One region of the Zobellia nedashkovskayae genome, then DNA from elsewhere that is predicted to be linked to it. Evidence: riboswitches for the same ligand, from Rfam matches in the RefSeq annotation. Region 1 holds a riboswitch; the other holds the start of a gene.

Evidence for each region. Region 1 has a riboswitch for S-adenosylmethionine ahead of IWB64_RS09950 (O-acetylhomoserine aminocarboxypropyltransferase/cysteine synthase family protein). Riboswitches for the same ligand answer to the same signal wherever they lie in the genome.
Region 2: linked by a shared signal. The riboswitch ahead of IWB64_RS16150 (Na+/H+ antiporter NhaC family protein) and the one ahead of IWB64_RS09950 (O-acetylhomoserine aminocarboxypropyltransferase/cysteine synthase family protein) in region 1 are both predicted to bind S-adenosylmethionine.

The regions. Positions count from the first base shown of each region.
Region 1 is NZ_JADDXR010000002.1:2,377,491-2,388,625, forward strand. Features, by position in the region: gene IWB64_RS09925 (App1 family protein) at 1-108, shown strand, start outside; gene IWB64_RS09930 (deoxynucleoside kinase) at 116-730, opposite strand; gene IWB64_RS09935 (GLPGLI family protein) at 927-1,781, shown strand; gene IWB64_RS09940 (carboxypeptidase-like regulatory domain-containing protein) at 1,830-4,508, shown strand; gene metK (methionine adenosyltransferase) at 4,775-6,031, shown strand; SAM riboswitch class I at 6,108-6,220, shown strand; gene IWB64_RS09950 (O-acetylhomoserine aminocarboxypropyltransferase/cysteine synthase family protein) at 6,343-7,617, shown strand; gene thrA (bifunctional aspartate kinase/homoserine dehydrogenase I) at 7,693-11,079, shown strand; gene IWB64_RS09960 (trans-sulfuration enzyme family protein) at 11,133-11,135, shown strand, end outside.
Region 2 is NZ_JADDXR010000002.1:3,928,951-3,940,085, reverse strand. Features, by position in the region: gene IWB64_RS16195 (hypothetical protein) at 1-9, opposite strand, end outside; gene IWB64_RS16190 (contact-dependent growth inhibition system immunity protein) at 193-615, opposite strand; gene IWB64_RS16185 (hypothetical protein) at 1,082-1,507, opposite strand; gene IWB64_RS16180 (hypothetical protein) at 1,751-3,436, opposite strand; gene IWB64_RS16175 (transglutaminase domain-containing protein) at 3,688-4,473, opposite strand; gene IWB64_RS16170 (5'-methylthioadenosine/adenosylhomocysteine nucleosidase) at 4,639-5,445, opposite strand; gene IWB64_RS16165 (NCS2 family permease) at 5,436-6,740, opposite strand; gene IWB64_RS16160 (ACT domain-containing protein) at 7,053-7,787, opposite strand; gene IWB64_RS16155 (hypothetical protein) at 7,935-8,867, opposite strand; SAM-I-IV-variant riboswitch at 9,179-9,276, shown strand; gene IWB64_RS16150 (Na+/H+ antiporter NhaC family protein) at 9,323-10,621, shown strand; gene IWB64_RS16145 (outer membrane beta-barrel protein) at 10,942-11,135, shown strand, end outside.

The DNA.
Region 1 (11,135 bases):
GAGCGTGTAGGCGGACTGTTTAAAAGTTACAAAACAACACCAGTGTTATTGGTGGAAAGTAGTGAACAGGCCATTGCCCATGCTAAAGAAAATGGTTTTATAAAGTGATTTTTGCCTAGAACAAGCCGTTAATCTCTGCATCAATCTTATTGATAATTGTACCTAAATCTTCCGGTTCATCAACAAAATCTAGATTGTCTACATCAATAATAAGAAGATTTCCTTTTGTGTACCCATGAATCCATGCTTCGTACCGTTCGTTAAGCCTGCTTAAGTAGTCTATAGAAATACTGTTCTCATACTCACGGCCTCTTTTGTGTATTTGCTTAACTAAATTAGGAATAGAGCTTCGCAAATAAATAAGAAGATCAGGAGGTTGAACAAGGCTTTCCATTAACTCAAAAAGGCTTTGGTAATTAGTGAAATCCCTATTGGTCATAAGGCCCATGGCATGCAAGTTGGGTGCGAAAATATAGGCATCTTCGTAAATGGTCCTATCTTGTATGATATCCTTGCCACTTTCCCTTATTTGAAGGATTTGACGGAACCTTGTGTTCAAAAAGTAGATTTGAAGATTAAAACTCCAACGTTCCATTTGATTATAAAAATCATCAAGATACGGGTTATCTACAACCTCTTCAAAATTGGCTTCCCAGTTATAATGTTTTGCTAATAATCTAGTTAAGGTGGTTTTTCCCGCGCCGATATTTCCGGCAACTGCTATGTGCATAGAGCTAAATTAATTAATGGTTGTGTTGTTGTTTTCAGAACAATTAGAAGGTACAAGATACGAGATAACTGTATGAAGAAAAAAAATATTTCTAGCACGGAGGAAAAAATGTTTAAAGACGCGTTTATTTTCTTTTGCTAGGTGGATTAAACCAAATGTATTTTTCACAGTCTTAAAATCAATCTAACAAACTATTATGATGAAAGATAAGTGGTCTATAGGTTTAATTGTTGTTTTACTATGCGCTAGTTCGTATGCGCAAGATTTTCAAGGGAAAGCAACGTACCAGAGTAAAACACAGGTAAATATGGATTTTGGTGGCAGAAAAATACCGGAAGACCGTAAGAAAGAGATAATGGAGCGGATGAAAAAGGCCAATGAAAAAACCTTTGAACTAACTTTCAATCAGACAGAATCTATATACGAGGAAGAAGAACAGTTAGAGCAACCGGGAGGAAGAGAAGGCGGTAGAGGACCACGTTTTGGTGCTATGATGGCTTCCGGAGGCGATTTGTACAAGGATATTAAAAGCCAGAGATATTTAATCAAAAACGAGCTTTTGGGTAAAATTTTTCTAGTTGATGATGAACTGGAAAAACTAGATTGGAAATTAGAAAGTGACACCAAACAGATAGGGAATTATACGGCTTTCAAGGCTACGGCTGTAAAGACTATAAAACGTCCTAACATGAGAGCTGTTTTTCGACGTCCAAGTGATTTGGAGAAGAAAGAAGGCGAGAAAAAAGAAGAGGAATTTATTATAAAGGAAGTTGAGATTGTAGCATGGTATACTCCAGAGATACCTGTTAACCAAGGTCCTTCTTCCTATTGGGGACTTCCTGGGCTAATACTCGCTGTAAGTGATGATATCACAACCATAGTGTGCTCGGAAATTACTTTAAACCCATCTGAGAAAATAGAAATCAAAGCACCAAGCAAAGGAAAAAAAGTCACTCAGGCAGAATATGACGAAATCTCGCAGGAGAAGATGAAAGAGATGCGCGAAAACTTTAGAAATAGACGTGGACGAGGAGACGGCCGGCCTCAATAATATGCCTTATTTAAAAACTAATATCAAGTTGCATCTAACAAATTTGTAATGAGGAATACTTTATTGTTTGTTTTTTTCCTTTCCATGGTAACAATGGGTGTTGCTCAAGAGATTTCATTGACCGGTACGGTGAAGGACAGTCTGGATGTGGGTGTGGATATGGCTAACGTTATTGCCATAAATACAGAAACAAAGGGGTTGGAATCGTATGGTATTACCAACCATGCTGGTCTATACAAATTAAAGCTAAAACCTGGATTTCAATACACAGTAAAGGTTAGTTACTTGGGTTTTAAGACCGAGTCATTTACGTTTACCGCAACAGATGCTGATGCCGTTAAGGATATTGTCATGCAGGAACAAGCAAGCCAATTAGATGAGGTAGAGGTTACTTATGAAATGCCCGTCTCTGTAAAAGGCGATACTATTGTGTATGATACGGATGCTTTTGTTTCCGGTACCGAAAAAAAGTTGAAAGATGTTCTTGAGAATCTTCCAGGTATAGAGATAAACGATGATGGCCAGATAGAGGTAGAAGGGAAGACCGTTAGCAAGGTTATGGTAGAAGGGAAAGATTTTTTTGATGGCGATACAAAGTTAGCCGTTGAAAATATTCCGGCGAACGCCTTAAGTAAAGTTGAGGTTCTTAGAAATTTCAACGAGGTTTCTCAAATGAAAGGCCTTACTAATGATGATGATAATGTGGCCTTGAACATTAGGCTGAAAGAAGGGAAAAAGAATTTTTGGTTTGGAGAGTTAACGGCGGGCTTTGGTCCTGATGATAGATATCTAGCACACCCTAAACTTTTCTATTACAGTCCCAAATACAGCATTAATATTATTACCGATTTAAACAATCTAGGCGAAGTTCCTTTTACCCGGAATGACTATAGAAATTTTACCGGTGGTTTTAGAAATATAAACTCAAGGGGAGGTAGTTCAATAACAACCGGCGCTGATGGATTAGGTCTTTCTACGGCACAGAACAATAGAGCTAATGACATAGATACCAAGTTTGCTGCGGCCAACTTTAGTTATGCTCCAACGGAGACTCTAGACTTAAGTGGTTTTGGGATTTATTCCTATACGGGAACCTTAATGAAATCTCAGAGAAATACTACCTATATCGCCAGCAATGATGTAGAAAATGCCACAACAAATACCGATCAGACGGTACACCTTGGGTTAGCAAAATTTAGTGCTAGATATAAATCTAATGCTAATTTTCAATTAGATTATGACGCGCTTTTAAAGCAATCCGATGATAATGAAGAGGTAGACGTACTTTCCATATCCAATATTACTGACGAGATCTCCGAAGTTAAAAAGCAAAGACCTTTAGCGGTGAATCAGAATCTTAACCTTTACTATACATTAAACGAAAAGAACATTTTTGCGGTAGAGGCACAGCATTTGTATCAAGATGAAGACCCTTTTTACGAAGCAATTCGAAGTGAATTTGCCTTCGCTGATATTTTCCCGGTTGATGAAAATCAAAACCTATATAATATAAATCAATCTAAAAATGTAATCACTAATAAGGTAGATGCAAAGGTTGATTATTACCGTGTGCTTGGCTCAAAGAGTAACCTTAATCTTACATTAGGTACAACTCAGAGTCATCAAAATTTTAATTCTAACATTTTTCAAATTTTAGATAATGAAGATACACTGGATATGACTGACGATGAGTTTGGTAATGACGTAACTTTTAATGTTTCAGACTTGTATTTGGGACTTCATTATAAAGTTATCGCGGGAATTTTTACTTTCAATCCAGGTGTTACACTTCATCAATTCAATGTTAAGAATGAGCAATTAGGAACTGTAGTAGAGGATAATCTCACCTCTCTATTACCCGACCTTTATATTAATGCCCAGTTGAAAAAATCAGAAAATATACGTTTCAATTACCGGGTAACAAGGTCCTTTACAGATGTTAGTAATTTTGCGCAAGGGTATGTTCTTAATAATTATAATTCGCTTTATAGTGGCAACAGGGACTTAGAAAGTGCGCTTAATCACAATCTATCGTTGAATTTCTTTAGTTTCAATATGTTCAATTTAACCAATATTTTTGCTAATGTAGCCTATACCAAACGAATAGATGCGCTAAAAAGTAGCGCAGATATTATTGGTATTAATAGGGTGAGTACAACTATCAATTCCAATTTTGAAGATGAATCATTATCCGCAAGCGGGAATTATGAACGTACATTTGGCAAGATAAAAGGTTCCGTAAGAGGGAATGTGTCATGGTCTACAACCAATAATTTAATAGATAATCAACAACGTACATCCAATTCTTTTACGCAGAACTATACAGGCGCATTGTCTACTAATTTCAAAAATGCACCCAATTTAGAATTGGGGTATAGGTACACCGTAAACAATTATGAAAACGGAAATTTAGAGACTACATATTTTACAAGTAGGCCTTATGCTAGGTTTGATGCCACTTTTCTGAAGAATTTTATTTTTAATATTGATTATGACTATTATAATTATACAGACAAGGAAGATACCATAGCCAATACCTATAGTTTTTTGGAATCCAATATTACCTATCAGAAAAAAGATAGCCATTGGGAGTATGGTCTTAAAGGCACCAACCTTCTAAATACCACAACATTGAATAGAGATAGCACCAATGATTTATTTTTTACTACAGAAACCTATTTTGTACAGCCTCGCTACATACTTTTCTCTGTAAAATATGACCTATAATCCATAATAAACAAGGGGCTTAAATATGATATTTATTAATTGAGGTAATAAATAACACGATATTAATATATTCAACTAAACATTTTTTATACTTTTGCGTCCTAGTTATAAATAAAGAGGAGGGATTTGACTGATTGCAACCTCTGTTTTGAGTCTGAGATAGACTATGAAACAAAAAAAATGCTAAAGCAGTTGATGTTGAATATTTTCACATCATCTTCTTCTGGCATTCCGTTCAAATCCTTTTATAAAAATAGAAGTTTGTTATGCCATATTTATTTACTTCCGAATCTGTTAGCGAAGGACACCCTGATAAAGTTGCCGATCAAATAAGCGATGCCTTATTGGATCACTTTTTGGCTTTTGATCCAGAAAGCAAGGTTGCTTGTGAAACTTTGGTTACCACAGGTCAGGTAGTTTTAGCCGGTGAGGTTAAAAGTGATACTTATTTAGATGTTCAAACCATTGCAAGAGATGTAATAAACGCAATTGGTTATACCAAGGGAGAATACCAGTTTAGTGGAGACTCTTGTGGAGTTATTTCTCTTATTCATGAGCAGTCGCAAGATATTAGCCAAGGTGTTGATCGTGGTCAAAAAGAACAACAAGGAGCAGGAGATCAAGGTATGATGTTTGGTTATGCTACTAAAGAAACGGAAAACTACATGCCTTTGGCGTTAGATATTTCCCATAAAATTCTTCAGAATTTAGCAGACTTGCGTAGAGAAGGTAAAATCATTGAGTATTTAAGACCGGATGCCAAATCTCAGGTTACTATTGAGTATTCCGATGATAATGTGCCTCAACGAATAGATACTATTGTTATCTCTACACAACATGATGCTTTTACTACAGATGATGACGTTATGTTGGCGAAAATCAAAAAGGACCTTGTAGAAATTTTAATTCCAAGAGTTGTTGCGCAATTGCCTAAGGCAACTCAGGATTTGTTTGACGATAAGATTAAATATCACATCAACCCAACCGGAAAGTTTGTGATTGGTGGGCCTCATGGTGATACTGGACTTACAGGAAGAAAAATAATTGTTGATACTTATGGTGGTAAAGGAGCCCATGGTGGTGGTGCTTTTAGTGGAAAAGACCCAAGTAAGGTAGATAGAAGTGCCGCTTATGCAGCACGCCATATTGCTAAGAATTTAGTAGCAGCAGGTATTGCCAATGAAATTTTGGTACAGGTTAGTTATGCTATTGGAGTGGTAGAACCTACTTCTATATATGTAGACACGTACGGTACATCTAACGTTAACCTTTCTGATGGTGAAATTGCCAAGAAAGTGAAGACACTTTTTGATATGCGTCCACATGCTATTGAAGAACGTTTAAAGTTGCGTAATCCTATTTATTTAGAATCTGCAGCTTATGGTCATATGGGTAAAGAACCAAGAACAGTAACTAAGGTTTTTGAATCGCCATACAACGGTCGTATTGAGAAAGAAGTGGAATTATTTACTTGGGAGAAATTGGACATGGTAGATGAGGTGAAAAAAGCCTTTAATTTATAAATTTTTCAAAAATGTTGGTGAATTTAAATTAACCGACTATATATTTGCATTCACAAAAGTTCAAACACGTATTGAATAGTTATCAAGAAAGGTGGAGGGAATAGACCCTTTGAAACCTTAGCAACCCTTTGCTTCTTTGCGCAGAGAAGGTGCTACATTCTATCCCTATAATATTGGGACAGATAACAAAATAGATTACTCATACTAATCTTTTGCCTTCTTATAACTCTTTTGATATTTTACCTAATTGCAGGCTGCAGTTTAGGGTTGGGCTTTTAATTATTTTAAATAACAATTAAAAATCTAAGATTATGAGTGACCAGAAATTCTCAACCAACGCTTTACATGCCGGACATGATCCCGCACAAACAGGAGGAACACGTGCCGTACCTATTTATCAAACATCATCATATGTTTTTAATGATACAGACCATGCGGCTAATTTATTTTCGTTAGCAGAACTTGGTTTTATATATACTAGATTGAACAACCCTACCAATCAAATTCTTCAAGATAGATTGGCTGCCGTAGAAGGTGGGGTAGGAGCTGTAGTTTTTGCTTCGGGAACTGCTGCTATTTCTACAGGTTTATTAACACTTTTAAAAGCGGGAGACCATATTGTGGCTTCCAGCAGTTTATATGGTGGTACTTTCAATTTATTGAATGTTACCTTGCCAAGATTGGGAATCACTACTACTTTTGTAGATGCTTCTGATCCAGAAAGTTTTGGAAAAGCAGTACAGGATAATACAAGGGCTTTCTTTGTAGAATCGTTAGGTAATCCAAAATTGGATGTACTAGATTTAAAAGCGATTTCAAAACAAGCTAAAGCGGCACAGGTGCCTTTTATTGTAGACAATACAGTGGCTTCACCAGCACTTTTGAATCCTATTGAGCATGGTGCTAACTTGGTTATACATTCACTTACTAAATATATTGGTGGTCATGGTTCTTCTTTAGGGGGAGCTATAATTGACGCCGGAACTTTTGATTGGACTAACGGAAAATTCCCTGAATTTACTGAGCCATCCGCAGGTTACCACGGTTTGGTTTATAGCGAAGCTCTAGGTGCAGCTGCTTTTACTTTTAAATTGATTTTGGAAGGATTGCGTGATTTTGGTGGAGCTTTGAGTCCGTTTAACGCATTCCAGATTATACAAGGTTTGGAAACATTGAACGTGCGTATCAAGCAACACAGTGTAAACGCTCTAGAATTGGCCACTTGGTTAGAAGGAAGAGAAGAAGTGGCATGGGTAAACTACCCAGGTCTTAAGAGTAGTAAGTACTATGATTTAGCCAAAGAGTATTTACCAAAAGGACAAAGTGGATTAGTTACGTTTGGAATAAAAGGAGGTTTTGAGGCGGCTAAAAAAGTTACCGATGCTACCAAGATTTTCTCTCTATTAGCTAACATTGGCGATACCAAATCATTGATTATCCACCCAGCTAGTACAACGCATCAGCAGTTAAATGCAGAGCAACTAGAAGCAGCTGGTGTAGGTCAAGATCTAATTCGTTTGTCAGTTGGTTTAGAAGATATAGAGGATTTAAAAGCAGATTTGGAAAATGCTTTCGCAGCACTCTAAATAATATAAGTTTTTCTATTAGAAATTAATAAGACCTAACCCGGTGTTATGTCGGGTAGGTCTAATACAAGTCGTATGCTTCATCATTTGAAATTAGCAAACTATACTACAATTAGTGGGGTAACTCAAGATATTGAGTTGTCTTATCAGTTGTTTGGTCAAGAATTGCACACTGCACCCATAGTACAGGTTAACCATGCTTTAACCGGTAACTCTAATGTTACAGGAAAAGGCGGTTGGTGGTCTGCACTTATTGGCGAAGGCAGATGTATTGACACCAAAAAATACACGATATTATCGTTTAATATTCCCGGTAACGGAGACGATAAATTCATTATCGATAATTATAAAGATTTCGTAGCGGGAGACATTGCAAGAATTTTCTTGTTGGGGCTTCACGAACTTGAAATCACGAAATTATTCGCGCTTTTGGGTGGCTCTTTAGGAGGAGGAATTGCCTGGGAAATGGCTGCCATCAATCCTAAAATGATGCAACATCTCATTCCTGTGGCATCTGATTGGAAGTCTACGGATTGGTTGATAGGGAACTGTCAGATTCAAGAGCAGTTTTTGGTAAATAGTAAGCAGCCTGTTCATGATGCACGTATGCATGCCATGCTTTGTTACCGTACACCTGAATCGTTCAAAGAACGTTTCAAAAGAAGCACTAATGAAGAGCTTCAGGTTTTTAATGTGGAGAGCTGGTTAAGACATCATGGAGAAAAGCTGCAAGAACGTTTTCAGCTTTCGGCCTATAAGCTCATGAACCAATTACTCAAGACTATAGATGTCATGAGAGATGGGGAACAGAATTTTATCGACCTTCAAAACAGTGATGTAAACATTCATATTATTGGGGTAGATTCTGATTTGTTCTTTACGGCAAAAGAAAATAAAGAAACCTTTAAGCGGTTAGCACAGGCCAATGGTAACGTGACTTATGGTGAGGTACATTCTCTTCATGGGCATGATGCTTTTTTGATTGAGTTTGAACAGATGGAAAGGCTATTGGAACCTATTTTTAGTACCAATGGAAAGTCAAAACAAGCGAAGGTCCTGAAGTTTGGTGGAAAATCACTTGCCAATGGTGAAGGGTTGGAACGTGTCTTGGAAATTATTTCTAGCAAAGTAAAAGAAGGTGAAAATATTGCCGTAGTTCTGTCTGCTAGAGCAAAGGGAACTGACCAATTGGAAGCTATTTTAGAAAAGGCAGCCAATGGCGAAAACTATTATAAGGATTTTGAGGCTTTTGAAAAATATCAGAAGCATACATTTAAGAACGTTAACCTTTCGGCGGAGTTCAAAGACCTCGCAAAGTTGCTTGAAGGAGTTTCTCTTTTGGGAGATTACAGCCTAAAAATAAAAGACCAGTTATTGTCTTTTGGCGAGCTTATCTCTGCAAAATTGGTCACTAAATTATTGATAGGGAAAGGTGTAAAAGCCGTAATGCTTGATGCTAGAAAACTGATAAAAACCGATTCTAATTTTGGCGATGCTTCTGTTAATGAAGTTTTATCAAAAGAGTATGTGTTACGAAGTTTTGCTAAGCTAGATGCGGATGAAGTGCCTATTATTACAGGTTTTATTGCTTCTGATGAAAAAGGAGAAACTACCACTTTAGGTCGTAACGGTAGTAACTATTCTGCAGCGTTGTTTGCTAATTTCTTGAATGCAGAAGAACTTCAGAATTATACCCACGTAGATGGTATTTACACAGCTAATCCTGATTTGGTGTCCGATGCTAAACGTATTTCTCACCTTTCTTACGGAGAGGCGAATGAACTAGCTAATTTTGGTGCTACTATTTTGCACGCCAAAACCATAATTCCATTACTGGAAAAGAATATTCCGCTGCGTATTTTAAATACGTTCAACAATGATAATGAAGGGACATTAATAAGTGCAAAGACCGAAGAGGGTGGTATTAAATCGCTATCTGTTATTGAAAATGTATCCTTAATTAATGTAGAGGGTAGAGGTCTTTTGGGTAAAGTAGGGGTGGATGCCCGTATTTTTAGCGCACTCCAAAAAAGCAATATAAGTGTTAGTATTATTTCGCAAGGTTCTTCTGAGCGAGGTATTGGGTTGGTTGTAAATGCTGATCAAGCACTAGAAGCTAAAAGAGCTTTAGATAGAGAATTTGAAAGCGATTATCAGTCCAAGGATATTAACATGATTACGGTCTTGGATGAGGTTTCGGTTATATCAATTGTGGGTCAGGACTTGAGTACGTTCCATAGACCTTACAACTCTTTGATTAAAAATCAGATAGCACCACTACTTTTTAATAATACGGTATCTGGCAAGAACGTGAGTCTTGTCTTAAGAAAATCTGATTTGAATAAAGCATTGAATGTAATGCACGGTCAGATTTTTGGAATCAGTAAAAAGGTGAATTTGGTGATTTTTGGTCACGGAAATGTTGGAGGAACGCTTATTGACCAAATCTTAAAATCGACTAAAACCATACAAAAACGAAAAGGTATAGACCTGAATGTTTTTGCTGTAGCCAATTCTAGAAAGATTTTATTGAATAAAAAAGGAATTCCTAAAAACTGGAAATCCGCCATTGAGGATAAAGGTATTGCTTATAGCGTTGAAGATGTTATTGCTTATACTAAAGAGCACCATTTAGAAAACTTGATTGTTGTAGATAATACGGCAAACAGTGATTTTGTAGCGCATTATTTTGAGTTTGTAGAAAATGGTTTTGATATTGTTTCGTCCAATAAAATAGCGAACACCTTAGGCTTTGATTATTATCAGTTATTACGAGAAGAACTGGATAAACATCAGAAACAATACTTGTATGAAACTAATGTAGGTGCTGGTCTTCCGTTAATAGATACGATACGTTTATTACATCTTTCAGGTGAAAATATCACAGGTATAAAAGGTGTGTTCTCGGGCTCGTTAAGTTATATTTTCAATACTTTTTCTGAGAGCGAAGAGCCATTTTCGAACATATTAAGGGCGGCAATGAAAAGCGGCTTTACAGAGCCAGACCCTCGTGAGGACCTTTCAGGTAATGACGTAGGTAGAAAGCTGTTGATTCTTGCCAGAGAATTGGATTTGAGCAACGAGTTTTCGGATATACATATTGAAAACCTGATACCGGAAGAATTGAGAGATGGCGATGTCAACCATTTTCTTGACAACTTAGATTTGGTAGATGCGAAGTTCAACGAAATTAAAAAGAACCAGAAACCAGGTCATGTACTTAGGTATGTGGGCGATTTACACGGAAACCTTCAAGAAGAGAAAGGTATACTGGATGTAAAATTGGTTTCGGTGCCAAAAGAAAGCGCATTGGGACAAGTAAAAGGTTCCGATTCTATAATAGAAATATATACGGAATCGTATGGGGAAAACCCGTTGGTGATTCAAGGAGCAGGAGCAGGAGCAGCGGTTACGGCAAGAGGTGTTTTTGGGGATATCCTCAGAATAGCCGAAAAAGGATAATAAAATAAATTTGAAACAGTAGAGAAAGTTCTCTTTCTGTAAATTACACGATCATG
Region 2 (11,135 bases), 1.6 Mb from region 1:
CGTTCTCATAATTAGCTACAACGGTTGAGCTATGAACAGTGCGGGGGCAAACTGGCGTTTGCTTTCCGCCACGCACATAGCGAAATCTTTGGGTTTTGATTTATTTTTTTCTTGTGCAAAGCGAAATCACAAAGATTTCGCGACCTCATAAAAATACGCAAACCTTTCGATTAAGCTCGAAGCCCGTATTGTTTATAGGTTGTGTTGTGCATAGGCTTTTTTTATCCGTTCAGTTATTTCGTCAATTCTCTTTTCTCCAAGTCCAGCTTTTAACACTTCAGAATTATTTTCCACAAGATTTTTAAAAGTCCGTAATTCTTTGCGATTCAGACCCCAAATCTTGATTGGTGTTTTTGAGATAACTGACAGTAGGTCGCCCTTATAAAAATCTCCTTCCGCTAGTGGATTTCTTTCAAGTTTTATCAGTGCGGGTCCAATTAGATATTCAAGTCCGATTTGCTGAGAAATCAGAAGTCTAATTTGCTCAATTGTCAATTGATTAACACTAATTTTTCGATACCTGAAACATTTTTCAATTAAGTCCGTCTGGAATTCGGTCGGCTCCTTCCAGTAATCATTTTCCAGCTCTTCAATTGACTTTGAAACTTCTCCCACGATTTCTTATATAAATAACCGTTACAGTTGTTAGAAATATTGTGCACGCCAGTAGAATAAACCACCAATAAATCAAAACCCAATTAAAGAAATATTCAAATGTCTTAATTATACTTTGATAGCTAAATCCATTAAAATTCAAAACTTCCATTCCTTCCTTAATTGATGTAAGATAAAGAATGAAAGATAGTATCAAACCCCAAGAAAAAAAGGTTTTAAGATTAGTTTCATCTTGTTTAACTTAGATTTTTTAGCTTATGCACAACGGTTGGGCTAAGCGTAGTGCGGTAATAAGGAAACTTTTCGTTTCCGTCTACGCACGAAGCTAAAGCTTATTGTTTTGCTTTTTCTTTTTTTGTCCAAAGCTAAATCCATAAGATTTAGCGACTTCATAAATATACACAGACCTTTCGGTTTAAACCTTTAGTCCGCATTACGTATAGGTATTGTTGTATGTAGGCTTTACTCACCATTCTTTCTCAAATACAATTATATTTCTATTTTTTATATATCCTAACTTAAATAGTTCTTTCGGTTTTGTGTAATAAATCGAATCTAAAGATGTTGTTTTTTCATTACTTAGCTTTGAAGAAAATCCAAAACCATATTTGCCTTTTATTTTCTGAGTCATATTTTTTGTCAACTCAAAGTCGTTTAGTAATTGCTTGAATTCAACTGTATCTTTAACTTTTACAATCGCAGCTTCCCATCCATCGTTCAATCCAGCTAAATTATCTTTTTCGATTATTTTTCCGGATTTTGGAAATTCGCTTCCTGTTAGTGATTCAAATAGTTTAATCAATCTAGAATCACTCGGTTTTTGATTAATACAGCTATTCAACACTAGAAGAACTAAAATTATCTTGAGTAATAAATAACTCTTTTTTTTCATATAAATTTCTTCTTAATCATTCAGCATCTTTTTTTCTAGCTTACATACAACGGTCTCGTATATGAAACGTAGCGTATAAATAGACGCTAACCTTTCCGATTATGCACAAGCCGAATTTTTATGTTTTGTTTTTATCTTTTCTATTTTAAAAGCCAAATTTAAAAATTTGGCGACTTTGCAAATACACACAAACCTCTCGAAAAGCCTATATTAGCTATGTTTTATATACATTGTTAGCTGTAGTTATTCTAGGTTTAAATGTTCTAAATATTCCTCAATATATTTTGGTTTTTTAATCCCAGTTTTATCAAAATGATTTCCTAAAAATGTGTAAAATGAAATAGAAGTATTTAAATATAGTTCTTTTAAATGTTCAACATTTCTTGCTGTTTTTGGTTGAATTGACTTATGGTATTCATTTATAAGAACCTCTAAACCGTTTTTGCCTCTTTGTTTAAAATTCTCTTGATATAAAAGAATTGAATCGATGTTCAATATTGTTAAATCCTGTATTCTTGATATTTCAGATTTATTGAAAAAATTTTCTAATTCATTTCGAAACCACTTATTAATTAGCCTGTTCAATTCAGGTGTATCAAATTGTCTGTCGTGAGTAACAAGTATGGGATAAAATTTTATGTTGTCAGCATTATACGCATCATCTATTTTTGTGTAAAATTTATTTAGAAACCTTTTTATATTCTCAATAATTTGTAAAATAGCTTTATTGCTTGTTTTTCCTTCATTTTCTATCTTCAAGAATTTAGCTTTTAAAGCATCTTTTAAGATTAAATAATCTCTCGACTGTTTTTCTTCGCCTTTGAGTATTACATCTTTACTTTCGAATAAAAGAACTTTGTTTTTAAATCTCACATAATAATCCGGCTCTCCTATATATTTTTTGTTTAAAAACTCATTCCCATTAAATTTTATATACTTTGAATTACTTGGAAACGAATTGTGTAAAAATTTATATAGAAGTATTTGTTCAGAAAAATTGTCACAGTAGCTCGACCTAAAATCTCTTAACCTATTGACTTTGTCAACTTTTTTGTTGATGTCTAAACTGAATTCAAATATTATGCTTTTAAATATACGTTCAACAAGAAATAGTTTGTTAATTATAATATATCGATTATCATTTTTCTTAAAAATGGGATTACTTCTTAATACAACAAAATCTGGCTTTTCTTTTAACTCAATGATGTTACAAAACAAATCTAAAAATGCTCCAACATTTTGGACATCATCATCTTTTAGTTCTATTTCTGAATATGTTTCGTTATCGTGTTTTAAAACAGGAACAATCAGGTTTAATAATGTTGTAACCCATTCTTGCCAATCTTTACAATTATATTTTTTTAAAAATGTAACCATATGATGGTTTAATTCCTTCTCAATATATTTTAAAAATTCTATAGACTTGATTAATTGAGTCAAGAATATCTCAGGTAGTACATAATTGTTTAAATCATAGTCGTGATATGAAATTTGTAAAAGACTTGCACTTAACCTTTCTATAGAATCTAATGTTCTAATCTTTGGGAAGTTTAGTTCTTCGATAGAATCTTGTTGGGAATTAATTAAAAGATATATTTTGAATAACTTTAATTCAAAATCACTTGTTTCAAGTTTCTGTGTATCTTCATTACAACTCTTTAAATATGATAGTAATGTTAAATTACTATGAGTATTTATAATGTGAGTATCTTCATTTTCAATTTTTGAAGTATGTAATTCTGTATTTTCTGGTAAAGTGAACCAATCATTAATCGTGTCCCTCGAAGATTGATTTAATTTAGCTTTAGAGTTAAGCAGAGCACAAATTTTAAATAAATCATTATGATTAAAATCTTTAAGTAATTCTTCAATAGTTTCAGACTCTTTAAAGAAATCCTCATATTTTAATCTTGTAGTAATGTCTGTCATTTTTTTAATTACAGCTAACACATATATATATGTAATTGATCCTCAAGATACAAAAAGAAATAAAAACCTCACTGCCTACTGTAGATAAAGAGATAAGGGCCAATTAATAAGGTAGGCATTCTGTATATCAGTTTTAGCTTTCTTTGGTTTTGATATACAAAATGAGGAATAACCTTTTACAAATTATGGTGTATATGATATTTGTTTTAAGCGTATAGTTTAAAATAAAGGCCTATGATTTTTCATTTACATTAAGGACATTCTTTCACTTTAACAAGGTGTTCTACAGGAAAAACCGAAGGTCCAAATTGATTAAAAATGGCAACATCTGCAGCATCACGACCAAAACCAAGAACTACGTAACCTCCTGGAGAATCTATTTGGGTGGCATCAAAAGTATACCACCGGTTACCAATATAGGCTTCAAACCAAGCATGCATATCCATTGGTTCCAAATTGTACAAATAACCAACAACAATACGGGCCGGGATACTTAAACTACGGCACAGGGCTATTCCCAAATGCGCCAAATCCCTGCATACACCAAACTGTCTATTGTTAACTTGTATGGCAGATAAGGGCTCATTATTACTGCCAGGTAGATACTCAATATTCTCACGTAACCAACTTGTAATTGCTGCTACTTGATTATACCCCATTAATTGACCTTCAGTAATAGCTGCGCCCATTTCATTAAAGCAATCAGACTCGCAATATCTACTGGGTAATAAATAGCTTAATACGGCATCGGGTAAATTCTGTATTTCTATAAATGGAGCACCAAAACCTTGATCAATAAAGTTAGAGGTTACTACATCTGAAGAAGTAGAAATTGAGAACATGCCAGGTTGGGCAATTAATCGTTGGCAAAGATTGCCATAGTTGTCCGTAAATTCAAAAACAGGGGTACTTGGCGTAATTTTATATTCCTCTCTTTCTACCCATTGTTGGCTTCCACTACGTGGCCTCAACATAAGAATAAATGGTGTTGGCTCAAAAATCTCGAACTTTAGGTCACAGCTTGTACGTAAACGCATATATCAATTTTTTCAAGACTCTATTATACAATAAACACTAGCCCAATTCTATGTAAGGTATGAAGTAAACTGCTAACACAAATCTCGGTTATTTTTAATCAGTATCACCTATTTATAGCAACTCTTCGCCACTATTTTTTTTAGTTGATTCTATGCAGTTTTCAGCTATTTGGTTTCTTCATAATTTTCCAAAATTTCCAATACCATTTGGGCAGAATTAACGGATGCTACTTTTACAAATTTGAAATAATCTGAGTGTGCTGCGGTATTGGCGTTATCACTACAGCTTCTAATAACAATAAAGGGCACTTGCAACATAGTACATATTTGTGCAACGGCTGCACCTTCCATTTCTGTTGCCAGTGCATTAAAATTGGTATACAGTTCTTTTGCCTTTATTGGGTCGCTCACAAAGGTGTCTCCGGTAGCGATCGTGCCAATAAAAAAGGTAGGAATTCTATCGTTCAGGGGTTTCAATTTAATTTGTTCTGATGCCTTCTTACTTTGTTCCAATAGATTCGGGTCTACAGTAAGGTACAAAGGATTTCGTTCGTTGTTCTTCGCTAGGTTCCTAGTAGGCCAAGTTTCAAATGACCCCTCTTTTAACTCTCCAAAGTCATATTGAATCATTTTATCTGAGATAACGATATCTCCGGGTTCAATATTAGGGTCCAACCCACCTGCTACTCCTGTAAATAGTAACGCATCTAACTTAAAGTTCGCTATTAGAATAGCGGTGCTATATCCCGCATTTACTTTACCAATACCAGCCTTTAAGAGAACTACCTTCTGCCCTTTCAGTTTCCCGGTATAAAAAGTAACTCCATTTTTATGGATTTCCTTTTTGTTTTTCAGAACCCCTTTTAGCAATTCTATTTCCTCATCCATGGCGCCCATAATGGCTATACGCTGCCCTTGTACTGTACAAACAAGAAGGAGCATAAGAATGAGTACTATTTGTTTTAAAGCCATAAATACAGAAGGGATAAGAGATTAATTATCAAAAGAGCCGGATTAATATCTTCTTTTTTGCCTGAAAAGAATTTAAGTAACGTCCAGCTTAGGAAACCAATAATAATTCCTGTTGTAATACTATACGTAAGTGGCATAAGAATCATAGTAAAAAAGACGGGAATAGCCTCATCTGGCATACTCCAGTTAATTTTGGTTAAGGGTTTCATCATAAAAGAACCTACCAAAACCAACGCAATAGAACTGGCAATACTGGGTACAATGGATAAAAGAGGTGAGAAAAATAAAAAGGGTAGAAATAAAATTCCAGCTGTAATTGCGGTAAGTCCCGTTTTTCCACCTTCGCGTATGCCTACTGCAGATTCTATATATACCGTTCCGGAGCTGGTACCTACAAGACCCGAGAAGATGGTAGTAATAGCATCTGCCAAAAGTGATTTTTTAAGGTTTCTTGGATTCCCGTCCTCATCCTTATATCCAGATGCTTCGGCAAGACCAACGAATGTAGAAAGACTATCGAACAGGTCCGTAAACGCAAAAACAAAAACTACCGGTAGGAAAGCATATTGTATAGATCCGAATAAATTCGCTTTTAGGAAAAGACTAAAATCCGGCATAGCAAATATTCCCGTATAATTAACTAGTGTTGGTACTCCAAAATTTACTATTGAGGCATCTCCCCACCACCTTCCTATGGGCCATGCTAGTGCAGTAGTCAATAGAATACCTATGATCATTGCGCCCTTTACATTTCTGGAAATTAAAATAGCGGTACAACCAAGGCCAATTAAAAAAGTAAGGCAAATGGGGTCTTTTAAGGAGCCTAGACTAACCAGTGTTACGGGGTTGTCTACAATTAACCCTGCATTTTGTAAACCTATGAAGCTAATGAACAGCCCAATACCTGCTGCAATTGCAAAGCGTAATGCGTGTGGAATGGATTGTACTATTTTGTCTCTAACTTTTAGTATACTTAGTATTAAAAAGAGGATTCCTGCCCAAAAAACTGCTCCTAAAGCAGTTTCGTAACTAAGACCCAATCCTAAAACCGCTGTATAAGTAAAGAAGGCATTGAGCCCCATTCCCGGTGCAATTATAAAAGGGTTTTTGGCGTAAATACCCATCATAATACTACCAAAAGAGCAGACAAGTACGGTAGATGTTACGACTGCCGAAAATGGCATTCCGGCTTCTGAAAGAATTGCAGGATTTACGATTATGATGTAAAATGTTGCCAGGAAAGAGCTAATCCCTGCAAGAATCTCGGTTCGTATAAATTTAGTGTTCGCTTTCAAGAGGCATCAAAGTAGTAATAAGTACTTTCTTATTCACCTATTGTTAGCGACTTTCTTGTGCTATTATAAAATGAATAATTGAAGGGTTTTATTTTAAGGAATACCCACTAAATACATTCTTTTATTAAAGAATCTAAAGTTGGAGAATAGCGCAAACTGCACCTTTTTGCTCATCCTCGTTTAAGTACACGATTATTTTTCACATACTGCTTCCCTCCTATTTTGAATTAGAATCTAGGACACGGTCTATAATTTGTATGAAGGCGTACGATTAAATACTAAGGAATATATTTCTTGAATAGATGCTGCATATTACAGGACTAAACCATCATCTAGCCAGCGTTGTAAGAGAATGTCGTTATGAGAAATAGATACCAGGTGAAACTTAGTAAAACGCTTAAAAACACGTGATTCCTTAAGCGTTTCCATACAAACCGATACTGGAGAAAGATAGTTGGAATGGATTAGAAACAATTGGCCTTCACGCTTTAAGAGATAGCCCACATGACCCTCGTCAAAACCAATAAAATAGAGACCTTCTTTTGTCAGGATATCAATCTCTTCAAACGCTTTTTCTGGTGTATCCTGATTTATCAGATTAATTACTGCGCCACAGCTAATCATTTTTGCCTCGTCTACAGGTGATTTTTGCGCCAATTTATAGCGGTTGATATTTATGCCCATATCACGTAAGGTGGTTGATATAAAATAACCACATGCAATTTTACCTTGGTTAGGAACATCTGTATGGCCGCCAAAACTCCAAGGAGTACCATACCAATGTGGTATAATTTTATCTACTAGTTGATTAGCGAAAGCGGTCTTAATGTTGTCAAAAGAAATAGTGCCCAACCGTAGGTCTTCTTTTAAACGGGAACGAAGTTGATCAGCAGCTACTTTGGAATTGGCATAAGAGATAGAAACACTGTCTAAATCTGTTTTGAACTTTAAAATTGTCTCTTTTTCGAAACTATTGATTTCTTTTATGGGCAACGGCTTTTCAATAGTAGATAAATTAGGGTCCACCTTGTCTATTGTAGGTGGCATCCCAGTTGTAAATCCTAAGGAAAATAGTAAAGAAAAAAACAGCATAGATTTTATAGCATTAGGAATCTGACTCTAGTTTCGTAACGTATTATTTAAGAGAAAATTACATTGAAAATGTTAAACTTTTGCTTATCCTATTTTTATGTTCTAAACACTTAGATTTACAGCCCACCAAACATCATAATCTCTAGGAACCAAAGGCCTGTAACTTTGAAAACCTTGGTCCGCAATTCTAAGTCCAATAATCGCATTTTTATCGTCCCGCACATAACTTATGAAAACGAACGAATGTCCATAAGGATCAAGTTTTTTGACATTTACGCCCTGCACTACCTTTTCATAATCTTCTTTATACCTCCAAACTTGCATAAGTGCTCCAGGCCTTAATTGACCACTCCAAATTCCTGATGAATCAACCAAAGTTCCCATACCGGCATAAGCGATAGCGCCGGCATTACCCTTGCCCCTGTATTCTTCCGGAAGGGTTCGCCATTCTGGATCTGTATCAGAAGCGGAAACGTATAATAAATTAAAAACCTCTTTAGGGGTAAAGAATTTAGAGGCCATACGATCTGGCAAATCTTCATAAGGCAAATGACCATGAACTTCTTTATAGGCTTGCTCAAAACGACCTTTGCTTACTGCAAGGCAATGACCTCCTGGCTCCTTGTTTACGCTGGTCACATAGTTTTCTACTATCTTATCTGCAACCGGACTTTTGATATCCAAATAATTAGGGTCTACAAATTCCGGAATTGAAATAGGTTGTGTAAGAATTTGGTTGTCTTCTACTCCAATTGCAACTTGTTCTAATGAATCTATGGCCTTGGGTAATATTGGTATTTCTAGCTCAGGTTTGTGGTGAATATGGCCGTGATCATCAAAACCATAGTCTCCTACGGCACTTCCTGAATTGTTATGATGAATACCATGTACTTGCGGAGTATGTGTATCCGAATCTATGAGAGTTGTTTTCTGCTTATTTTGTTCAGTAGACTTACAGCTCAAGAGTATGAGACTCAGAAGTACAGTGTAAGTAATAGATTTTTTCAGCAACATTTTTGATAAGGTGCTTCTCATTTGTTTAAGCTTGTATTCTCATTTTAAATCGGTTTGGCTAAACCTGATAGTGGAATTGCAAAGGTAAAACAATTACAGACTTATATTTTATATTATGGGGTTCAAAAACTAGAAGAAATTTGTGTACAAGTCCCTAAAATACAGTAATCTTAAATGAATTCTTGAGAAGGATTTAAAGACCATTATTTATGCTTTTGCAATTCATAATGATCTCTTCATTCTTTTCTTGTCTAGGACAAAACTAGATTATTAAGAAATTAACTTTTTTTAAGAATACCAGATGGATTTATGTACTACTTTTGCCGCCTTAAAATCAGTATCAAGAATCTCAAAAAAGGAGATAGCAACCTGCAGTAACAAGCAAGGTGCTAAATAGATAAGCCAATTAATTGGAACAAATGTTAAGTCATATTTCTTTTTATTTGCCGCTATTTTTTTGAAAACATTATAGTAAAATGGCAAGTATAAAAAACAGTACTCACAAATTCTCAGCTTTAATACCCCTATTTGTATTCGTTTTTACTTTTTTAGGTGTTGGTATTTATCAAAATGATTTCTATGCCTTACCTGCTCCTATAGCAGTAATTGTAGGTATTGTTGTGGCATTTTTGATGTTCAAACAATCTATACATTCAAAAATAAGCACTTTATTAAAAGGCTGTGGTGATGATAAAATATTAACCATGTGCTTGATCTATTTACTAGCTGGGGCATTTGCTGCAATTACCAATGAAACCGGTAGTGTAGATTCTATTGTAAACTTAGGGTTAGATTACATTGCCATTCAATATATTTATGTTGGCATCTTTATTATTGCTGGTTTTCTATCTGTTTCAACAGGAACATCGGTAGGAGCTATTGTTGCATTAGCACCTATTGTAGTTGGATTTGCAGATAAAAGTGGTGCTGATTTAGCTATTTTATGCGGTGCGCTTTTAGGTGGTAGTATGTTTGGGGATAATTTATCGGTTATTTCAGATACCACCATTGCGGCCACACAATCTTTAGGTTGTAAAATGAGCGATAAGTTCAAACAAAATATTAAAATTGCGGTTCCCGCTGCCCTATTCACTATTGCTATATTAGTCTTTCAAGGTTTGGGCTTAGAGTCTAAAGAAACTGTAGCTATTGTATATAGTTACTCTATTATAAAAATAATGCCCTATCTATTGGTCATCATACTTTCCATAACGGGTGTAAATGTCTTTGTAACCTTACTGCTAGGTTCTATTTCTGCAGGTCTTTTAGGAATTGTTTATGGTGATTTCACTCTAATAGAATCGACTAAAATTGCCTATACCGGCTTTACAAACATGACAGAAATTTTTCTTCTGTCTCTTCTTACCGGAGGATTGGCTGCTTTGGTTGAAAGAAATGGTGGTATAGAATTTATACTGGTTAACATAAAAAAGCTCATTAAAAATCAAAAAACGGCGCAGTTTGGAATAGCAACATTAGTGAGCACAATTAATATGGCCATTGCAAATAATACAGTGGCAATTATTATTGCAGGTCCTATTGCTAAAACTATAAATGATGAGTATAAATTGGATAATAAAAAAACAGCTTCTATTCTAGATATTTTTGCTTGTATTTCTCAAGGTTTGTTGCCTTACGGGGCTCAAGTTTTAATGATTTTAAGTTTTTCAAAAGGAAGAATAGATTATTTAGATTTAATATCTAATACCTGGTATTTATTACTGTTATTCATTTACACGGTATTATTTATCAGTTTCAAACCTTTAAGAAAGTAACAAAACTAATATGGTGTATTACCTGATGCCGCGTAATGCACACTTCCCTCCTACTTTTTTGGTATAAAAATGCTTAATTATCAGCATAAAAGAAGTTTTCATAGATGAAGCTCAACTTGGGTGTTAAAACTCCGTTGTAGTTGCAAGAATTTTCTTTTAAAAAGTATCTTTATATACCCAATTTAATTTGGTTGAACTATAAGCTAGGGAGCATGCTACTAATTAAGAAAGAAAAGCCTGGTCATAAGTAAATATTGCTTCTAAAAATTAGCTTATAGGTTCGATTATTTAATCATTTTTAAAATTTCAAATTATCTATTATGAAACATTTAATTACAGTATGTGCCGCTGTTTTAATAAGTACAATATCTTATGGGCAGTTACAAGTTTCAGTAAGTTCCGGATATGCCCTAGGGAGTGCCACTATGAAATTAGGAGAAAAAGTGAATGTCTCTGAAACGGAAAACTCTTATGGCAGTTATGGTGAAGGTACCAATGTTCAAATACGAGGAAC